Regions from separate parts of the Fictibacillus sp. NPDC058756 genome, predicted to be linked through region 2. Evidence: riboswitches for the same ligand, from Rfam matches in the RefSeq annotation. Region 2 holds a riboswitch; each other region holds the start of a gene.
What was found. Region 2 has a riboswitch for S-adenosylmethionine ahead of ACFW35_RS04700 (MetQ/NlpA family ABC transporter substrate-binding protein). Riboswitches for the same ligand answer to the same signal wherever they lie in the genome.

Region 1: linked by a shared signal. The riboswitch ahead of ACFW35_RS03985 (methionine ABC transporter ATP-binding protein) and the one ahead of ACFW35_RS04700 (MetQ/NlpA family ABC transporter substrate-binding protein) in region 2 are both predicted to bind S-adenosylmethionine.
Region 3: linked by a shared signal. The riboswitch ahead of ACFW35_RS19750 (methionine ABC transporter ATP-binding protein) and the one ahead of ACFW35_RS04700 (MetQ/NlpA family ABC transporter substrate-binding protein) in region 2 are both predicted to bind S-adenosylmethionine.
Region 4: linked by a shared signal. The riboswitch ahead of sfnG (dimethylsulfone monooxygenase SfnG) and the one ahead of ACFW35_RS04700 (MetQ/NlpA family ABC transporter substrate-binding protein) in region 2 are both predicted to bind S-adenosylmethionine.

What each region holds. Positions count from the first base shown of each region.
Region 1 is NZ_JBHYPU010000001.1:816,556-822,103, reverse strand. Features, by position in the region: gene ACFW35_RS03995 (MetQ/NlpA family ABC transporter substrate-binding protein) at 1-752, opposite strand, end outside; gene ACFW35_RS03990 (methionine ABC transporter permease) at 778-1,446, opposite strand; gene ACFW35_RS03985 (methionine ABC transporter ATP-binding protein) at 1,439-2,464, opposite strand; SAM riboswitch class I at 2,715-2,839, opposite strand; gene ACFW35_RS03980 (hypothetical protein) at 2,918-3,262, opposite strand; gene ACFW35_RS03975 (anti-sigma-I factor RsgI family protein) at 3,390-4,481, opposite strand; gene sigI (RNA polymerase sigma-I factor) at 4,571-5,326, opposite strand.
Region 2 is NZ_JBHYPU010000001.1:947,162-952,709, reverse strand. Features, by position in the region: gene ACFW35_RS04710 (sigma-54 interaction domain-containing protein) at 1-1,784, opposite strand, end outside; gene ACFW35_RS04705 (hypothetical protein) at 2,191-2,364, opposite strand; gene ACFW35_RS04700 (MetQ/NlpA family ABC transporter substrate-binding protein) at 2,404-3,225, opposite strand; SAM riboswitch class I at 3,352-3,468, opposite strand; gene ACFW35_RS04695 (alpha/beta hydrolase) at 3,527-4,336, opposite strand; SAM riboswitch class I at 4,417-4,531, opposite strand; SAM riboswitch class I at 4,723-4,839, shown strand; partial or broken gene ACFW35_RS04690 (ArdC-like ssDNA-binding domain-containing protein) at 4,847-5,106, opposite strand; gene ACFW35_RS04685 (LysE family transporter) at 5,341-5,548, opposite strand, start outside.
Region 3 is NZ_JBHYPU010000007.1:7,103-12,650, reverse strand. Features, by position in the region: gene pdxT (pyridoxal 5'-phosphate synthase glutaminase subunit PdxT) at 1-270, shown strand, start outside; T-box leader at 308-525, shown strand; gene serS (serine--tRNA ligase) at 597-1,871, shown strand; tRNA gene ACFW35_RS19755 (tRNA-Ser) at 2,149-2,241, shown strand; SAM riboswitch class I at 2,455-2,562, shown strand; gene ACFW35_RS19750 (methionine ABC transporter ATP-binding protein) at 2,630-3,643, shown strand; gene ACFW35_RS19745 (methionine ABC transporter permease) at 3,636-4,298, shown strand; gene ACFW35_RS19740 (MetQ/NlpA family ABC transporter substrate-binding protein) at 4,314-5,129, shown strand.
Region 4 is NZ_JBHYPU010000001.1:2,932,787-2,938,334, forward strand. Features, by position in the region: gene ACFW35_RS15065 (pyridoxal phosphate-dependent decarboxylase family protein) at 1-288, opposite strand, end outside; gene ACFW35_RS15070 (aspartate aminotransferase family protein) at 298-1,644, opposite strand; gene sfnG (dimethylsulfone monooxygenase SfnG) at 2,144-3,232, opposite strand; SAM riboswitch class I at 3,469-3,581, opposite strand; gene ACFW35_RS15080 (DUF421 domain-containing protein) at 3,727-4,428, shown strand; gene ACFW35_RS15085 (alpha/beta fold hydrolase) at 4,436-5,245, opposite strand; gene ACFW35_RS15090 (type 1 glutamine amidotransferase domain-containing protein) at 5,502-5,548, opposite strand, start outside.

The DNA.
Region 1 (5,548 bases), 130 kb from region 2:
CGCAATACTTCAACTAGAGCTTTAACAGATTTCTTATCTTTATCTCCTTCTCGTACAGTAATAATGTTTACGAATGGAGAATCTGAGCCTTCAATTGCAATAGCGTCTTTTTGAGGATTAAGACCTGCATCAATCGCATAGTTAGTGTTGATCAGTACTGCATCGCCTTCACCGTTTTTATATGCTTTTGGAAGCATTCCTGCATCAACATCTGCTTTGAACTTTAGTTTCTTTGGATTTTCTACAATATCTTTAACTTGCGCTTCAGTACCAGCGCCTTCTTTAACTTTGATTAGACCTTCTTTTTCTAAAAGACCAAGCATACGCCCGTGGTCAGCTACAGAGTTGGACATGATAATCGTAGCACCTTGTGGCAATTCATCTAGAGACTTGTATTTTTTAGAATAAACACCGATCGGCTCAATGTGAATGCCGCCTGCATTTTCAAATTTATAACCGTGGTCTTTCATTTGTGATTCTAAATAAGGAACATGCTGAAAGTAGTTTGCTCCGATTTCTTTTTCATCCAAAGATTTATTTGGAAGTACATAATCTTGGAACGTTTTGATCTCAAGCTCTACACCTTTTTCTTTTAGAAGTGGTTTTGCTTCTTCAAGAATTTCAGCATGAGGTACGTTTGATGCCCCGACGATCAGCTTTTCGTCGCTGATGCCCCCTTCTGTTTTATTGCCGCAAGCTGCAAGTGCTGCAGCAACTACAGCAAGTAAAATAATTGAAAATACTTTTTTCATGTGATTTCCTCCTTGTTGTTTGAGCTTATCTTTTATCTAAAGCTGTTGTGAATCGATCCCCTATCCATTGAATAACAAATACGATGACCAAGATCAGAACAGTTGAAACTAAAGTTACATCTGCATTATCCCGCTGGTAACCTTCCATATACGCGAGGTTACCAAGACCTCCTGCTCCAACTACACCGGCCATTGCTGTGTAGCTTACAAGAGCAATCGCAGTAACGGTAATACCAGAAACAAGTGCTGGAGTGCTTTCAGGAATAAGTACTTTGAAAATAATTTGAGTGTTTGTGGCACCCATTGATTTCGCTGCTTCGATTACTCCTTTATTAATTTCTCGCAAAGCAATCTCAACCATACGCGCATAAAATGGAGCTGCTCCAACAATCAATGCCGGCAATGCTGCTTCTGCCCCAAGCATTGTTCCTACAATAAAGCGCGTAAATGGAATCAGCAAAATAATTAATATAATAAACGGAATAGACCGGAACACGTTCACAATAATAGCAATGATACTGTTTAAGACTTTGTTTTCCCAAAGATTTCCTGGGGCAGTTAAATATAATGCAAGCCCCAAAGCTAGACCTAAAACGAATGTTACAAGAACCGATATGGCTGACATATATAACGTTTCTTTTGTTGCTTCTAAAACAACATCCCATTGAACGTTGGGGAACCAAGTACTAAGCATTATGAATCACCTCAACTTCTACCTGAACACTATTTAAAAATTCCATAGCGTTAGAAAGTGCCGCTTCAGAACCTTTTATTTGGATAAACAACGTACCGTATGGACCATTTTGCGTCTGAGTAATTTTACCTTGCAGGATATTAACATCCACTTCAAAATTCCGGATCAGCTCTGTAATTAAAGGCTGACCAGCACGGCCTCCTACAAAAGTAAGCTGAACAATTCTGCCTTCAGGAAACTCCTCTATAAATTGCTTAATGGTATCCACTGTTTCTTCTGGTTCTGTAACTTGTTTTACAAAATCCTTTGTAATGGATTCTTTAGGATTTTTAAAGACGTTCAGCACATCGCCTTCTTCTACAACTTTTCCTCTTTCCATTACCGCAACACGGTGACAGATTTTTCGTATAACATGCATTTCATGAGTGATCAACACAATCGTTAAACCTAACTTCTGGTTAATTTCTACTAGAAGATCTAAAATACTGTCGGTTGTTTTTGGATCAAGTGCTGAAGTGGCTTCATCACATAATAAAACTTTCGGTTCATTGGCAAGTGCTCTCGCAATACCGACCCGCTGTTTTTGGCCCCCGCTTAGCTGTGAAGGGTATGAACCGCCTCTGCCTTCTAGTCCGACAAGATCAATCAGCTCGTCCACACGCTGCTTGATTTTCTCTTTCGGAAACCCAGCGATTTCTAGCGGGAAAGCAATGTTCTCTCTAACGGTTCTTGACCATAAAAGGTTGAAGTGCTGGAAGATCATACTTATTTCCTGTCTAGCTTCTCTTAGTTTTTTTGAAGAGAGCTCAGACATATTTTTCCCGCCGATTGTAACCGTACCGCTTGTTGGTCTTTCCAACATGTTGAGAATCCGGATAAGAGTACTTTTCCCTGCTCCACTGTATCCAATAATGCCGTAAATTTCACCTTGTTTTATGTTTAAATCTACCGCATCTACAGCCTTTACTTCACCATCTTTGGTTTGAAAGACTTTACGGACTGAATGTAAATTAATCAATAGAACTAACCTCATTTCCATCTGTAATACTTTAAATTGCAATTAGAAGCTGTTGATTTCCGCTCCAGGATGCGGTGAGCCTCCTTTGCGCTTTGCGCCGTGAGGAGTCTCACCTGTCCCGCTAATACCGCTGGAGTCTCGCACCTTGCGCTCCAATCAACAAACCAATGATGCAACTTCATAATTCAAATAAAAAAATGCCCTCTGCTTCAATATGAGCAGAAAGGCATATAATATTCTATGCACGTTCTCCTCATCTCCCAAGACATTTGAATGCCTTGCAGGAATTGGCACCTTTCTAGTCAGTATGGATTACATACAGCTAGCGGTTGCCGGGTTTCATAGGGCCAGTCCCTCCACCTCTCGTGATAAGTTAAAGCGTTTCGTTATTAAGTTAAAGCGATGCATTTTTTGAATTACTGTGATGAATAATATCACCACTGTCGATTCGTGTCAAACATTTTTAACACTTTTAATCAAGACGCCTGCAGATATTTGTTCCCAATGGGAGCTTAAGTAGAATATGGCTTCCCATTTCAGCCGCTGTCTTAACGTCCCGTGAAACTCGATCATCTCTTGGCGAAGGAGTGTTGTAAGCTTCATTTTCCCATCTAGCATCATAGATAGATACTTTGGATTTCCTCTGAAAACAACGATACGATTACGTTCTCCTTCTCTGTAATCAATCCTCAATGTAGTTTCATCATTGAGACTAAATCTAGGTTTAACCGGAATGTTATACAATGGCAAGTATGGACTTTTTCCAATCTGTCTTTCAAAAAAGGTGACATCCAGCATATAAAATCCCCCCCGAATTGGTTGTTATTTCACCTTTTCGAGAGGAACGGAGTGTTTACCTTTATAAAGCGTTCGACAGTCAGTGAAAATCGTTTTTGTAATTACGACAGTATTAACATATTTAGTGCTAATGTTTGTTACGATATTTGTCGTGATCTTGTTTATTGCGATCCTGCTGATTTTTCTTATGATGATTATTAGCGTTTTTGTTTTGGTGTTCATTATTCTTTTGCTTATTGCTGTTAAACACACGATTTTGATGCTTATTATCGCTATTATTTAACTTTTTCTCTTTAGGCTTCACCAATTTTTCTTGTTTCTTGTTATGGTAATTATGGTGATTGTGATGATTTTCTCTGTGCTTTTTAACTTCTTTTGGTTGGCTATCTGCTTTTTTAGGCACTGCTATCTTTAAGTCATTCTTTTGTTCATTGTCGTCTGTTTTAATTTTCATCGGATGCGGTAAGCTTTTTATGTCACTAGAGGATAAAGTATTCACTTTTAGCTCTTGAAAATTAACCTCTTTTATCTTTTCTTCTTTTAAAGTCTTGTCGTTTATGTATGCAGTTTGAAATGCTTTGTATTTTCCTGAAGACACTCCAAGCTGTTTTGCTTTTTCACGAGTGTCATGATTAGACTCTGAAACAGTGATGCGGACAGGGTATTTTACAACAGTCTTTTTAACAATTGAATTTACTGCTTGATCTAGAGCTGATTCAGTCTTATCATTGCCTTCTTCACTGGAAATTGTTGTGATGAGCATAGAATGGTCTGATTCCATATACCCTTCTTCCTCATAAGCCTTAATAAGCTGATCAGCAAAGTCCTCAAACGAAAATTGATTTTCAACGTTCAGATTATATTTATTTATGATTTCTTTTGCTTCGTCATTAAATGCATCTATTTGTATAACCTGCATTTCCTCATCTACGCCTACTTCTAAGCTTGGATTGATATCAAAGCTTACATAAGCCGCTGCTGCTGACTGGCTTCCAGTTGGGATCAATTCTGATAAAAGAACAACGGCAAGTATTGCTGCTACAGATGGCAGCACAAAAAGACTTCTTTTCTTTTCCGAAAAATAAGAAGCCTGATACTCTCTGCCCACTGATGGATTTTTGCCTGCTGGTACTCTTACCGTTACAAATGTTCCATCTTTCATAAGCAAAGTAGCTTTTCTGTTGTTAACCTCTATTACAATGCCGCTGCCGCTTTTCAATTGTATCCCTCCCGCAAGTTGCAGGATCAGTAGTAATTACAGGCAAGAGGAAGTGATCCCCCTTACCATGTAATCAAATATACCTCACCTTAAGGCTGAATGTATGATTTCAGCGCTTGGAAATCGCCTAAATATATTAATGATACCGCTATTATATACTTTCGATTTCTCTCTATGGTTTTACGACTACAGGAGACCATATTTAATAAATCTTTTATCGGCAATTGCTTTTTTTCCTTTAAAAATGCGGCAAGTTCTTCATTTTCTGATAAAAGACGAGCAATTTCTTTGGCATTTTCACGTGCATCCACGTGTTTTGGACAATGTTTGCTTAAAACTTTAAAGTTTAGTCCAAATGTTTTTAAAAGCTTTTGATACTCTTCTATTTCATAAACACGGTTTTCTACTTGAATCTGATCTTCAAAATGATCCATAGCTGCTTTTTGTTCAGCATAGCTTTCTTCTAAACGGCCTTCTTCATCTTCTTCATCCGGCTGAAGAAAAATCAATCTGTTTTGACGAACTTCTTTACGGATATAGTCAATGACACGGCGTCTGATTACCATATCTGCGAACGATAAAAAACGGCTGCCTTGTCCTTCTTGATATTGATCGATCGCTTCATTAAAGGCAAAAAGACCTACACTAAACTCATCCATTGTTCGATCTATATATTGACTGCACACTTTTGATGTAACTTTTTTAATGAATGGCTGGTAATCACCAATTAGTTCATTTCTTAATTTTTCATCGTTTCTTTCCTGGATCGTTAACACTTTGTCTTCTATGCTTGTCATTTTGTTCTTTGCTATAGGAAATACTGCATTTAAATTTAATGATGCCATGATTATCAATCACCCCTGCTAAAAAAATTACTTCTGTTTTATTCGATCCTCGTTTGTTTTTGTTTTTCATAAAATCATTCTTATTTACCACTAATCGTCCGGGAGCAAACATGTAACAAGCTCTCCTATTCATTTATACCACGACTTTTGACATTTGTAGGATACAGTTCTATAACAATATTACAGACCTCGTAACAATTGTGACTTTCTTGTTAAATAACT
Region 2 (5,548 bases):
GATTTTGCCGCTTCTGCCCTGCTTTTATATTGTTGAAGCGCACCTTGAATTAAATCTTTTTCATTCTCTTTAATAGTCGCAATACTGGAACTGGCAGTTGTTTGAGTTCTCTTCTTTCTAAGTTTAGGATAATAAAATGAGGCATCTTTAGCCGTTATGACTGAACCTTGTTGAAGCAAAACGATTCGTTCTAAAACATTTCGCAACTCACGAATATTTCCTGGCCAGTGATAGTCTTGTAAAACGGAATAAAAATCTTCATCGATCACTTTAATTTGCTTTTGATGCTGTTCATTAAATTGCTCTATAAAATGACAGGTAAGCAAGGGAACATCCTCTAGTCTGTTTCGCAAAGCCGGCAATTCAAGTGAAAGTACATTTAAACGATAGTATAAATCTTTTCTAAACTGCTTCTTTTCAATTTCGTCTTCGATGTTTGTATTGGTTGCTGCAATAATCCGTACGTTAACAGGAATGGTTCGTTGTCCTCCGACTCTCCGGATCGATCTTTCCTGCAGAACTCGTAATAAGTGAGCCTGAATTTGCAATGGCATTTCTCCGATTTCATCCAAAAACAAAGTTCCTCCATGCGCCAATTCAAACAGCCCTTGCTTACCACCTTTCTTTGCTCCTGTAAAACTGCCTTCTTCATAACCGAACAATTCAGTCTCTAGTAAATTTTCAGGAAAAGCGGCACAATTAACGGCAACAAAGGGACCAATTGCCCGACTGCTTTGCAGATGGATTCCTTGTGCAACCAATTCTTTTCCTGTTCCAGATTCTCCTGTAATGAGTACCGTTGCATCTGTTTGCGCAAAGATCTTGGCCTGTTCTTTAGCTTCACGAATCCCTTGGACTTCCCCAATAATGTCCTCTAGTCTGTATTTCGCTTCTAATCCGTTTTCATGCAATTTTTTCCTTAGTTTCATTTCCATTCTTTGCAAGTCGGTAATTTCTTTAAAATTAGATACCGCGCCAACGACAGTGTTGTTAAGAATAACGGGGTAACGGTTAATAATGATTTGGCGATCAAGGATCTTGGCTACATCACCTATTTCTTTCTTACCGGTTTGCAGTACCCTCAGCATATCGGAATGTGGGATATATTCTGTAATGTTCCGTCCCACCACATCTCCTTCTAGTCCCAGATATTTTTTCGCATTATTATTGGTTAGTGTTATTTTTCCTTGCTTGTCTACCGCTATTAAACCATCATGAGCAGAATCGGCAATGGCTTGTACCTGGTATTTTTCTTTAAACATCTCTTTCGTCACATCAGTTAAATTCATTGCCTGGCGTATTGCGGAAACCACAGTATCCATTGAAGGATGAACATAAAAGAAATTTTCATTTGTTCGTTTAGACATAGGGAGATTACTTTCCCAAGAAGGAACAAGAAATGTTGTGTTTTTATTGGCATTACTGAGTTTAATAAATTCTTTGCTGCAAATATCAAAATGGTTATGATACATCAGAAGATTTTCAGTGTCTAACCACTTTTTTTCTTCATCTGACACCATAATTAAGAGATTTTGTTCATAAAGATTTTGTTCATTAATCGTTTTTTCGAAATCACTTAAATGAAGGGAAAGAGGTACAATTGGGATAGAAAATGATTGAACCTCATTTACATAAGGTGAAGGAGTAATCAGAACAAAAGGGTTCATCATATGATCGATAATCGATTTTTTAGAATGAAGGCAGGTTGGTTGAATACCTTGTTTGATTAATAGTTGAATGAAGATAGCTTCTAGTGTTTTATTTAATTTATACAAAGCGATCATTTTCTCTACACTCCCTTCTTTGTTTTATAATTTAACATATAAATGCAAAAATAGAGGCTAGGTAAAGTAATATATACTTCAATAAAATACTTTTATAACAATAACTTCAAGTCCTGCCTTTGAAGCTTATTTTGTATGTCATTTTTATTGTAACATGTCTTTTTCAGCTTTTTAGTCTTATCTATTGACCTTCTATTAGCTGGTATTGCGGAATAATATGATGAAGAGCTTTGTTCAATTAGTAACCAATTACTTAGAGTTCTTTATCCAACTTAAAGAAGAAGTAATTTACTTGGTCAGTTTTATTGTGATAAGTCGGAAGTCTATTTATCTGGGGAAAGAAATCGCAACTGCTCCGTGCAAAAAACAAAAAGCAACCGATAACCAGCTGCTTTTTGTACACTTGCTATAACTTTTTCTGCAGTTCCTGAAATTCCTTATATTCTTGTTCCAATTTGGCTAAAGGAAGTTTGTGATAATAATCCTTATCGCTTTGCTGATACTCTAATTTAGCTACAGAAAGAATATAAGTAATGATTCTTCGCCTGCGCTCGTTTACACGATCAGATAAGATTCCCAATGTCATTCACCTCGAAAATAAGACGTAAATAACCTCACTTTACTCCGTCACAGCAAGCACAGAACCTTTGTATTCTTTGTCAATAAAGTCTGTGATCTCTTTTGAATGAAGCACTTCAAGCAATGTTTTGATCGCTTTTTTATCTTTGTCGCCTTCACGAACCGTGATGATGTTCGCAAATGGTGATTCAGATCCTTCAAGAGCTATAGAATCTTCTTTCGGATTCAAATTCGCATCAATCGCGAAGTTTGTGTTGATGACAATCGCGTCTCCTTCATCATGCTCATACGTTTTTGTTAATAGACCTGGATCGATGTCTGCCACAAATTCTAAGTTCATCGGATTTTCTACAATATCGCTAAGTTGCGCTTCATATCCCTTTCCTTCTTTAAGCTTGATTAGTCCTTCTGCTTCAAAGATTGAGAGGATGCGACCATGCTCGGCAACAGAGTTACTCAAGATAACTTTCGCACCATTCGGAAGATCCTTCAATGACTTATGTCTCTTTGAATAAACGCCCATCGGCTCAAGGTGAACGGCGCCAGCATTTTCAAACTTATACTTCGGGTTGTCTTTCAATTGTTGTGTTAAATATGGAATATGCTGAAAGTAGTTCGCATCGATTTCTTTTTCATATAGTGATTTGTTCGGTAAGATATAGTCTTGGAATTTAACAATCTCTAATTCTATGCCTTTTTCCTTCAAAAGTGGTTTTGCTTCTTCCAGGATCTCAGCATGCGGTACGTTGGATGCCCCAACTACTAGTTTTTCCGTTTTCTCTCCGCCACTTGCTGATGATCCACAAGCAGCTAATACAAACACTGCCACACTTGCGAATAAAACTTGAATCATTCTTTTCATTTTTCTTTCTCCCCTATCCCCAATTTTTCTATAGTTCTTTGATAAAACTCTTCAAGAGGCAGAATGCAAAAAAACCTTCTGAGCTCATAAAAGAGACAAAAGGCTTTCTCGAAAAAATCCGATTTCCTCTCATCTCTCAGCTTAACTGCTGTTAGATTTAGCACCGTTTCCATACTGACCGTTCAGCATGAATGGTTGCCGGGCTTCATAGGGCTAGTTCCCTCCACCTGCTCTTAATAAGAGTATTCCTATCAAATTACTTTGTATTATTACAGAATTTACTATTAATGTCAATCACTTTTTAAACACTTTTTTTCAAAGTAGGGTTTACATCTGCAGGAACATATTTTGAAAGCCATAACGATGTTGCAGATATAAGCTGTTTAAAATGCGGAATAGTTGAAAACGTATGGCTGGCAGCTTCAATTAAAACCATTTCTGCACTTCCCTTTATCCTTTTTTTGGCATGGTAATAATATTCTGAGCAATATACAGCATCAATGACGATGTCTCCTGTTCCATGAATGAAAAGTACGTTGCCATTATATTTGTACAGATCGTCAATCGGTGAAAATGGCTTGAGAGATGAAATGAAGTCATCAGTAATTGCATATCCTAAATGATCAATAACGTTATCTAACTGATTGTTGTATCCTACAATTGTCGTAATATCTTCATATGGTCGTCCAACAGCTGACCATAGGATAATATTTCCGATTCGATTATCTATCGCACCTGTACAAACAGCTACAGCACCACCTAAACTATGGCCGATCAGCGTAACACTTTCGGAATTAATGCACGGAAGAGACCGGCCAAACGAAATGGCTGCTTGCGTTTGATCGATTAAACAATAAAACCCATTCTCTCCATACTCACCTTCACTTTCACCGCATCCAGCATAATCGAAACGCAGAACCGCATACCCTTGTTTAACAAGTGCCTTTGCGGTTTTTACGAATAATCGATCCACACCAATTCTTGTACTTGTAAACCCGTGGCAGATAATGATGAGTGGATATGCTCCTTCTTCAACAGCTTGTAGTGAGGGATAATGAATCGTATGTGCCAGCACTTTACCTCTCCACGTAAAACACTCAGGTTTTGTCATAATTGTTCTCCTTTCCGTCTTTATTCAACAAAAAAACCGTGTTCATGAGAGAACACGGCTGATACTTAGGTCCGTTCGTCCTCTCATCTTTCAGCGTAAGCTGTTAGATTTAGCACCGTTCCGGTATAAAATAATGTACACCGATGGTTGCCGGGCTTCATTGGGCTAATTCCCTCCACCTGCTCTTAATAAGAGTTTTTATTAAATTTAGGATAATGATAGAGGAAATGTAATTTGGTGTCAACAAGAATATTGTATTAGACTTGCCATGAAAAGCTTTTTATTCACAAAATACGCAATATCAATTAATAATTTTGATGAAAAAATATTGCTAAAGTTCTGAAAATAGATATAATTAAGTTTATTAAATGAATAGGTACTTGATTTCCTTATCAAGAGTGGCGGAGGGACTGGCCCTGCGATGCCCGGCAACCGCTGTTTTCTTCTGAAAACAGTATGGTGCCAATTCCATCAGAACATGAAAGTGTTCTGAGAGATGAGGAAGAGTTTTTACAAGCTCTTCCTTTTGGGTTGAGCTTTTTTTATTAGAAATAAACGTTGAAAGGAATTAAAGTTTGCGCCTTTTTTCACCCTCCCTCCCGCTTCTTCGATCTGCTTGAACGTCGCGTACTCTCCAGCTCCGAGCAAGAACGTATTGATTCCTCGATACGGCTTTTGTGTCTTCCAGTTCACCGCTCCCCGTTCACCCAATGCCTTTGCCAAGGAACAACACCGCTCTCAAGCTCCTCTATGATTCTCTCGGTCACCATCTCGTAAACACTCTTTCTCATTTTTATTCTCCTCCTCATATTTTTTTGTCTTCCGAAGCGAATTGTGTTCCCTAAAGGAATGGAGCAACTCCACCTTAATTAATAAATTCATATTCTTATTCAATAATCCTACCCTTTAGCTGAATAAGAAAAGCTGCCTGATAAGACAGCTCAATCTTCAAGAAATGCACCCTTTTGTTTAAGTACAATATTTCACAAACTTTTTCGGCTTACTTATTTCTCTAAAAATATGGATACGGCACTATATAAAAGTAATAAAGCCATAACCACATTAAAATGACTTTTATATCTTGTTAAGAATTTTTGAAACAAGGAACCGAACAAACTCCAGCAAACAGTGCCTACAAAACCGACAAAAGCAAGAAACAGTGAATATAAAATTAAGCTTATATTAGTAGTGTAAAATGGTATGACAAATGTA
Region 3 (5,548 bases), on a different contig from region 2:
AACGCGTTTGGCCGCCAAGTTGACAGCTTTGAAGCTGATCTTATGATTCACGGAGTCGGTGAAGATTTTACAGGCGTATTCATACGAGCACCGTTCATCGTTGAAGTAGGTCCTGAAGTTGAAATACTTTCAAAGCATAACGACCGAATCGTTGCAGCCAAACAAGGTCATTTCTTATGTGCAGCTTTCCATCCGGAATTGACGGACGACCACCGTTTACATCAGTATTTTGTAAAAATGGTGCAATCCAACAAAGAAGTAGTTGCATAAAATAGAAAAATGCTGTACATTACTATAAAATCATCATAAAAAATCAATGACAGGAACTAGTAGCAAAAATGACTTTGTTTAGAGAGTCGGTGGCTGGTGAAAACCGATCAAAGTGTTTTGTGAATCCATCCTCGAGTGAAGAGCCGAAGGTAAGTAAGCTTTTCCGGTAAAGAACCGTTATACTTAAATGAGCCGGCAGTAGGCATAGTTCTATTGCAATCAGGGTGGCAACGCGGGTTAACTCTCGTCCCTGTTTCTAATGTGATCATTAGGAGCAGGGGCGGGAGTTTTTTGATTTTTTATAACGAATAAAGGAGGAAATAAGTATGTTGGATTTAAAATTTGTCCGTGCTAATTTTGAAGAAGTGAAACAAAAACTGTCTGCAAGAGGGGAAGACCTTTCTGGTTTGGATCAGTTTGAAGCACTCGATCAGCGCCGCCGTGAATTAATCGGTGAAACGGAGGCTTTAAAGTCTAAGCGTAATGAGGTATCTAAACAGGTAGCAGAATTCAAGCGTGAGAAAAAAGACGCTGACCAACTTATTACTGAGATGCGTGAAGTAGGAGATAAAATTAAGACGATTGATGATGAACTTCGCCAAGTAGAAGAAGATCTTCACGGAATTATGCTGACGCTGCCTAACATACCGCATGAAAGTGTCCCTGTTGGAGAAACAGAAGATGATAACGTACCGATTCGCCACTGGGGGGATGTACCAGAGTTTTCTTTTGAAGCAAAAGCACACTGGGATATCGCAACTGACTTGAACATTGTTGATTTTGAACGAGGAGCAAAGGTAACAGGAAGCCGTTTCGCATTTTATAAAGGTCTTGGGGCACGTTTAGAGCGTGCACTGATCAACTTTATGATGGACCTTCATGAAGACGAACACGGGTATACAGAGGTTCTGCCTCCATACATGGTTAATCGTCAAAGTATGACAGGAACTGGGCAGCTTCCTAAGTTTGAAGAAGACGCATTTAAGATTCGTGAAGAGGATTATTTCCTGATTCCAACATCAGAAGTACCTGTAACAAATATGCACCGTGAAGAAATTCTAACAGCTGATGAGCTTCCAATTACGTATGCAGCATACAGCGCGTGCTTCCGTTCTGAAGCGGGGTCTGCAGGACGTGACACTCGTGGTTTAATACGTCAGCATCAGTTTAATAAGGTAGAGCTAGTACGCTTTGTTAAGCCTGAAGATTCTTACGATGAGCTTGAAAAGCTAACAGGTCATGCTGAAAAAGTACTGCAGTTTCTAAACCTTCCATACCGTGTACTAAGCATGTGTACGGCTGATCTCGGATTTACAGCTGCTAAAAAGTACGATATCGAAGTATACCTTCCAAGCTACGGTGAATACCGCGAGATCTCTTCTTGCTCTAACTTTGAAGATTTTCAAGCGCGCCGTGCTCAAATTCGTTTCCGCAGAGAAGCGAAAGGCAAGCCAGAATTGGTTCATACGCTAAACGGATCTGGATTAGCGATCGGACGAACAGTAGCAGCAATTTTAGAGAACTACCAGCAAGAAGATGGAACGGTTATCATTCCGGAAGTACTTCGTCCATACATGGGCAATAAAGAAGTAATCAAGTAAACCAAAAGGGGCTGTCCCAAAAGTAAGTAAACTTACTTTTGGCAGCCCAAATTTTTTATTTTACAAATAAAAAATAAATAATGTCCCCAATTCCAGCTATCATTTCGAGGATTTTCGGCGATAAGGCTCACCTTACCCCTCGTGGAAAGCGATCACCTGGAGTGGAAATCAACCTCTTGTAATAGCGATAAAGTTGCGAAAAAAGATTTTATTTTTTTATAAAATTACGTTGACACTATATTTACTCACATGTTATTATAGTTCTTGTCAGTCACGCGGAGGTATACCCAAGTCCGGCTGAAGGGATCGGTCTTGAAAACCGACAGGGGTTTAACGACCCGCGGGGGTTCGAATCCCTCTACCTCCTCCATATACATATTCAACCTCATCTGAGCTTATCAGATGAGGTTTTTTGTTGTTTCTAGTCATTGATCAGCGGCGAATCTCTTAGTTCACTGTAAAAAAATTTTTCCTTATCCTATATGACATGTAAGCGCTAACACTTTAAAGTAGTAAAAAATGTTATTGACAGAACTTTTCGACAGGTAGTAATATGTCAATTATAACTTAATCAAATAATCAACACTTATTAAGAGAGACTGAGGGATCAGGCCCAATGACGTCCGGCAACCTCCATTATGGAACGGTGCTACTTCCTGCAGAATGATTCATTCATTCTGGAAGATAAGTCGATGTATGTCTATTCGCCCTCTTCCATTGAATGAAGAGGGCTTTTTATATTGAAGGAGGACAGAAATATGATTGAAGTGCGTGATGTAACGAAAATATATTCCGCTAAAGGAAAAGACATTGTTGGGGTCAAGAATGTTTCACTCACGATAGAAAAGGGTGAGATATTCGGAATTGTTGGCTACAGCGGTGCTGGCAAAAGCTCTCTCCTCCGTTGCTTAAATTTATTAGAGAAGCCAACATCAGGCGAAATTTTAATCGACGGTGTCTCCATTACGAAATTATCTAAAAAAGAACTTCGGGAAGAACGGCTAAAAATAGGAATGATCTTTCAGCATTTTTATCTTATTAGTGCAAAAACCGTATATGAAAATATCGCATTTGCGTTAAAAGCTGCGGGAAAAAAGAAAGATGAAATTAATCATAAGACTCTTGAACTATTACAGATGGTGGGGTTAGAAAATCAAAAGAATCAGTATCCGGCTCAGCTGAGCGGCGGACAAAAGCAGCGGGTCGGAATTGCACGGGCACTTGCCAACGATCCAAAAGTTTTGCTTTGTGATGAAGCTACTTCTGCACTCGATCCAAATACAACAAAAGCTATTCTTTCGCTTCTGCAATCCATCAATAAAAAGCTTGGCATCACAATTGTCCTTATCACACATGAGATGGAAGTCGTAAAAGAGATCTGTCACAGGATGTCAGTGATGCAGGATGGAGAAATCATCGAGACAGGTGATGTTTATAACTTATTTGCACATCCGGAGAAAGAGTTAACGAAAACGTTTATTAGCAGTGTTATACAGATGAACCTTCCTGAACCGCTCTTAAAGGGACGTAAAGGAGTGGTGATTAAGATTCATTTTAAAGGCGCGATAGCAGAAGAAGCAGTCGTTTCTGAACTCTTCCAAAACTTTAAGGTAAAAGGAAATATTCTTCACGGAAAGATTGAATACATCCAGGAGACGCCGCTCGGGATTTTCATTATGGAACTGATAGGTGAAGAGGCGGAAGTTAAGCGTGCCATCGCTTACATTAAAGACCGAATCGACAATTTAGAGGTGGTGAAACAAGTTGCTTGATTCTTTGTACAGCATCCTGCCAGATTTGAATAAAGCATTTTTTGAAACGTTATACATGGTCGCGATATCTTTAGGTGTTTCTCTGATAGTAGGCCTTCCATTAGGAGTAGCCCTGTTTGTTACAGACAAAGGTTTAATGTTTGAAAACGTCTGGATTAAACAAATTGCAGGTATTTTAGTAAATCTGATCCGATCAGTACCTTTTATCATTCTTCTCGTAGCTCTGCTGCCTTTAACTCAGCTGATTACGGGTACGACGATCGGTCCAACTGCAGCGTCAGTATCACTGTCTGTAGCCGCTATTCCATTCTTCGCACGTTTAGTCGAAACCTCATTAAGGGAGATCGATAAAGGTGTGATTGAAGCGGCAGTTGCCGTAGGAGCAACGCCATGGATGATCATCCGAGAAGTGCTGCTTCCTGAAGCGAAACCTGGGATCGTTCAAGCGATTACTGTCACAGCAATAAGCTTATTAGGCTACTCTGCAATGGCAGGTATTGTAGGGGGCGGAGGAATCGGTGACTTTGCGATTCGATTCGGCTATTACAGATACGACAACACAATCATGTTTACAACGGTTGTTCTGCTGATTGTCATTGTGCAGCTTTTGCAGGTCATTGGTGACGGAGTAGCTCGAGCGGTAAATAAAAGATAAAAAAGGGGATTCAATATGAAAAAAATAATACTTACACTATTCACTGCTATTGCTGTACTGGCTTTAGCTGCTTGCTCTTCCACATCAGGGGCATCAAAAGATAAGGAAGTTACCCTTGGAGCAACTGCTGGTCCTTACACAGATATGGTAAACAAAGCGATTAAACCCTCTTTAGAGAAAAAAGGCTATAAAGTAAAGGTTGTTGAATTCAGCGATTATATCCAGCCAAACTTAGCGCTTTCTAAAGGTGACCTCGATGCAAACCTTTTTCAGCATAAAGTGTATATGGAAAACTTCGCAAAAGAAAAGAATCTTAAGCTTTCTGAAGTCATAATTGTTCCTACAGCCCCAATGGGACTGTATTCTAATAAGTTTAAATCGATAGAAGAGATAAAAGAAGGAAGCACGCTTGCGATTCCTAATGATCCTGTGAACTTAGCACGAACGTTAATCATGCTTGAAGATGCTGGACTTATTACGATAAAAGAAAACATCAATCAGCTGACCGCGTCCGAAAAAGATATTAAAGACAATCCGAAAAACTTAAACTTTAAACCGTTAGAGGGAGCCCAGCTTCCGCGTGCCGTACAAAGTGCGGATGTTGCTGCAGTACCAGGAAACTTCGCGCTCGCTGCAAAAATGGATCTCCTGGACGCGCTTCAGCTTGAAAATATGCCTGATACGTATCGAAATCGTGTAGTCGTTAATACGAAAGATCTTGAATCGGCATTTGCAAAAGATATAAAAGAAGTAGTGGAATCCAAAGAATTTGAAGAAGTAATCGATAAAGAGTTCAAAGGCTTCGGCAAGCCTGAATGGATGAAAAAATAAGTGGTTGCTTCTACTTCATGATGCTCGCATTCTTTGGAGCGGGTGGTGAACCTCCTCGGCGCGACTTAGCCAATTGAGGTGATTGTTTTTTAAAGAAGAAATATATGAATATACGATGAAAATGAACCGGCTCTAATCAAAAAGAGCCGGTTTTTCATTTTTTATTGAAAATTTGCCCCTTATGACACGTATTTTCAAATGTTAAGGCGTGGTGTAATCGTGTAGTTTCAATCGTTGGGGCGGAAGTAGGGATGCACCGGGCGAAACGAGGTGCAAATGGGGTTGAAAACAGAGTTCATTGGGCGAAACGAGGTCAAGTTGGGGCGAACGTGTAACAGATAAAAGAACACGTACCGTAAAGTCCAAACTATCAGCCGTTTACATTCAAAACGCTTTTATAATAAAAAATACAGCCCCGT
Region 4 (5,548 bases), 2.0 Mb from region 2:
ATGAAGATGCCCTATGCTTGTCGGGTGTGATACGTGAATGCTGTTCTTAACGATTTTTTCTTTTACATCTTCAAGAACTATCAAGGGATCGTCTCCGTCTTTTGAAGTGAGAGACAAAGCATTCAACTCTTTTTCAATGTCATGCGGCTGTTTGCCGTTATATGCATCTGTATTGTTTTTATAAAAATGACTTAAAAGGTGCTGCGCTTCAAACACGATGTCCTGAAAACTTTGCAATCCAGCTTCACTGTTATTTAGAAAAAAACGGTCAAAATCAGTTATGTTCATTCTGCACCTCTATTTGAGCGCGGCTCTTACCGCATCTTTAAATATTGCGATCACATTATCAAGCTGTTCTTCCGTAATGATAAGAGGCGGCAAGAATCTAATGACACTTCCATGTCTGCCTCCGACTTCCAAAATCAAGCCTCTATTAAAGCATTCTCGTTGTATGCGGCTAGCCAGTTCAGGATGTGCTGCGAATGTTCCTTTTTGTCCTGACGGGATTTTAGGATTTACGATCTCTGCTCCAACCATTAAGCCTCGTCCGCGAACATCACCGATCTCGGGAATCTCATTTTGAAGAATAGATAGTTCAAGCATAAGCTTCTCACCAAGCTCTTTTGCATGCTGTGATACGTTATTTTCTTTGATGTATTTTAAAGTTGCTGTTCCTGCGGCCATCGCCATCTGGTTGCCTCGGAACGTTCCGATATGTGCACCAGGTCCCCATTTATCAAGTTCCCGGTCATAGATCACGACGGATAACGGCAAGCTTCCTCCGATAGCTTTTGATAAAACAACAACATCGGGAACGATATCTGCATGCTGGAATGCAAACAACTCACCTGTGCGGCCAATTCCAGTTTGAACCTCGTCAATGATCAGCGGAATGTTGCGTTCTTTTGTGATTCTGCGAATTTCACGCAGCCACTCAACTGGTGCAGGAATAGATCCGCCTTCCCCTTGAACAACTTCTAAAATCATAGCTGCTGGAGGAAGAATTCCGCATTCCGGATCATATAAAAGGTTTTCGATATATTTTGCGCTGATTTTCGCTGTATCTTCTCCACCCATTCCAAACGGACAGCGATATTCATACGGATATGGCATAAAGTGAACATCTGGCATTAAACCTTGAACATTCTGCTTAGGTCCTAAGTTTCCGGAAAGAGCCATCGTTCCGTGTGTTGCTCCGTGATACCCCCCTTGGAAAGATAGAATGCTTCTTCTTCCTGTCGCTGTTTTTACAAGTTTGATTGCAGCTTCGATCGCATCTCCGCCAGTTGGTCCGCAAAATTGAATCTTTGCACGCTTCGCGAATTCTTCTGGTAAACTATCAAACACTTCACTCACGAATTCTTCTTTTACTGGTGTCGTTAAATCCAGTGTATGTAATGGGCGCTTGTTATGAAGCACTTTTTCAATCGCATCGATTACGACCGGATGATTATGGCCAAGTGCCAGCGTCCCTGCTCCTGCCAGACAATCTATGAATTTTCTTCCGTCTGCATCTTTTACATAGATTCCTTCAGCTTCTTCTATAGCAATCGGGATCCGTCTTGGATAGGACCTCGCGTTCGACTCCCGTTTTTCCTGCTGTTTAAGGTAAAGTTCGTTCATTTCTATTTGTAGAGTGCTCATGTTTGCTCCTCCTTAAGGTTTAATTGAATTCACGTTACTGAAAATGATTCTCATTATTAATTACATGTACCACTTTAAATGATAATGATTATCATCGTCAATGATAAAAATTTCTCACTTTCTTTCCATATATTTTTAAGGCTGGTAGCGACGATAAGGTCTAAAGTCCCTGTATTTTGATATAAATTAATGAGAATGTACAAGATAAATCTCATTAGCGGTACTTTTAACAGTTTAAGCTGGCAAGTTCTCATCAGAAGTGTTGATTTCACTGCCATCCGCCCTTGTTCTATGCATCACACTTGTATTTGATCTGTATAAAGGCACGTAATAGGATAAATTTGTTTTATCAACGGTAATTTTAAATATATTCAAGGTAAAGATAAGTTTATAGAAATTTCGACATCCCTAACCAAAACTACAACCCCAACGACCTTTACCTAAAATAAAAAAAAGCCGCCACAAACGGCGACTTTTCACATGTTTTTCACTTAAAAAATTAAACAAGCACTCCCTCTTCCTTCAATCGAGCTTCTTTTTCTTTCACAAGCGGTATCACTTTCTCTCCAAAGTCTTTCAAATCATTTTCATAATGTAAAAAGGCGGTCAGAACAAGGTCAACGCCTAGCTGCTTCAACTCTATTATGCGGTCTGCCACTTGTTCAGGTGTTCCGATCAGACCTGTTTTGAATCCATCATTATACTGGACGAGATCCTCGAATGTAGAATTTGTCCACATTCCCTCTTTTTCCTTAGACGATTGCCCTGCTTCTTTTACGGCTTCACCAAATCCTTCAACCGCTTCAACGTCAGCATTTGAAACAATATCACGCAGAACTTGAACAGCCTCTTCTTCTGTATCTCTTACAATCACAAATCCGTTTGCCGCATATTTCAAAGTACGGCCTTCTTTCTCTGCCAAAGCCTTCACTTCTTCAATCTGATTCTTGAATCCTTCTGTCGTGTTTCCGTTCATGAAATACCAATCCGAAACTCTTGCTGCCATCTCTTTTGCAGCCTTTGAGTTACCGCCTTGGAAAATTGGCGGTGTCGGCTTTTGAACAGGTTTCGGTTTCAGCGGAGCGCCATTTATTCTGTAAAAATCACCTTTGAACGTTGTCTCTTCTTCTGTCCAAAAACTTCTTATAACTTTAATAAATTCTTCAGAACGGCGATACCTCTCGTCATGCTCCAGCCAAGGTTCTCCATATCCGGTAAACTCCCCTTTAAACCACCCACTCACGACGTTGATCGCCGCCCGGCCGCCAGAGATATTATCGAGTGTTGCCATCATCTTCGCATATACACCTGGATGCCAAAGCCCCGGATGAACAGCTGAGATAAGATTTATCTTTTTAGTAACACTCGCCAAAGCTGCAGCAAGCGTGGCCGCCTCCAGCTGATATTCAGCACCATAGCTTGCAAAGAAACGCGTCTGAAGAAGTGCAAAATCGAATCCGGAATCCTCTGCGATTTGAGCATAGCGTTTGTTCGCTTCAAATGTCCAATCTGTTTCCTGCGGAAGCTTAGATACAACCAACCCTCCGCTAACGTTCGGTACCCAATACGCAAATTTTAACTCACTCATTTTCTTTTCCTCCTCAAGGTTTATATCCCTTGAATTGGACGACATTTCGCTTCACATGGTAAAATGTTTAAGCGATTCTTAAGCCCTCCTCAAGGGGTGATCATCGCAGCCCGGGGTGAAAGTACTGCCATACTTTCACTCCTTTTTAAAGCTTTACACCTCCTTAAAATAATAAAACCCCTTCACTCAAAGAAAAGAGCGAAGGGGTGGAATAACGAAAAAAAGTACCCGCTTGCTTCTCATCTTCGGAGCTTAAATCTTAAGCTTCCTCTGAAATTGGCACCGTGCACAACTTGTACTGGTTGCCGAGGCTTCATAGGGTCAGTCCCTCCACCTCTCTGGATAAGAAGAAATTCGATTAAGTTTTAATTTAAAATTGATTGTAGCATACCCGCAAGAATAGTCAAACTATTTTTATAATTTATTTCTGGTTAAAAAGTCATTTTTTACGACCATACTAAATGCATCAAGTTTAACGGGGTGCTGCTAGTATGCTGGATTTTTATCAAGCACAAGAGAATTTATTGGCGATCGAATGGATTTTAAGGGCAATCGTTGCCTTCTTCTTTATGCTGTTTGCTGTAAAATTGATGGGCCAGCGATCTTTCTCACAGCTTCGTTTATTGGATTTCATTATGGCTCTTATCTTTGGAAACATCATTGCCCATCCCCTGTCTGACCAGCATCTTGGTCTTAAAGGTTCCCTTATCACAATGTCCGTTCTTGTTATTCTTTATGTGACTACAACCATGACCGGTCTGCATTGGCACCCACTTAGAAAATTAATAGATCCAGCACCTATTCTGTTAGTAAAGAATGGTCAAATATTATATAAAAACTTGAAAAAAGCACGGATTTCAATAGACGTTTTGTTTTCTGAACTGCGAAAACATAGGGTAATAGATATTCAAGAAGTCGCACTCGCTTTGTTTGAATCCAATGGTACCATTACTTCATTTTTACAGCCGCAATACCAAACTGTTATTCAAAAAGATTTAAACTTGCCTCCAAAGCCTTTCGATTATCCTCAGGTTGTTATTAAAGAAGGAAAAATCAATCAACAAGAGCTTTCGGAAACAGGAAAAAATGAGGCATGGCTTTTGGAACAACTTCAAAAACAGAACACAAAATTACCTGATATTCTGCTCGCAACACTCGATCACCATGAACATCTTCATGTGATGTATTACAAATGATAAAATTTTAACCTATGAACTGTGAAAGTTCTTTGTTCACTTTCTCCCACTCTTCCCAAAAAAGTCCGTGCCCGCTGTTATTTAACGGAACAAGCTTCGAATTTGGTATTCCTTTATTCATCGCTAGTGCTAAAGGATAAGGACAAACCTGATCATGAACACCATGCAGAATAAGTGTCGGGACTTGAATTTTACCTAGATCCGCAAAAAGCGATTCATCACGTAATGATCCTAATACAGCTGCAGTCGAATATCCTGCAGCTTCTAAACCTAACTGAAAGAACCAGTCGGAAAAAGGAGCCGTTACATATTTAAAGAAAAAAATATCTCCAAACCCCTGAAGCATTTTAGGCCGGTCTTTATACGTACCAGAGATAAGTGTGTTAACTTCTTCAACAGTCTGACCGAATGGGAAATCTGGACGCTTTGTAAAACTTGGTGCAGCAGCTCCAAGCAAAGCAAGCTTTGAAACACCAAAACCGCCATGTTTAGCCATATACCTAATTGAAATCGCCCCTCCGACTGAGTGCCCAACAAGCGTGAAATCCTTTATCTTTAATGTCTGTACAACTGCAAAGATATCATCTGCTAATGGATCATATGAATAGCCCGAATAAGGTTTATCAGATTTACCGAATCCTCTTAGATCAATTCCGATGCATCTAAAACCCATCGATGGCAGCTGATTAAACTGATACTCAAAAAGCTTATAATTTGCCGGCCATCCATGAATAAAAAGAATCGTTTTTTCACCGCTAGGATTAACATCTTCTACATAAATTCTGACGTTTTCCTCCACACGAATATAGTAGCCCACAAACATTCCCCCACACTTCTAATTTCCTTAATAAAATACTCAACTTTACCCGATAGGTGAATGACACAAATCACCAAAAAATCATTACAGGGTAATAGCTGATTTATCCAGGGTAATTAGGAATTATTTTGTGGTAATCTTTATTAATTCCACACTTACAGATATTTATCGAATTTTCGACAAACAACAGCTAAATGATGCTGTCACTTTCATATAAAAACGACCAGCAAGAGCCGGCCGTTTCGTAAATTGTATGTTATTGTTTATTAAGAACTTCGATCATGCGAAGCGCTACACTTCTGC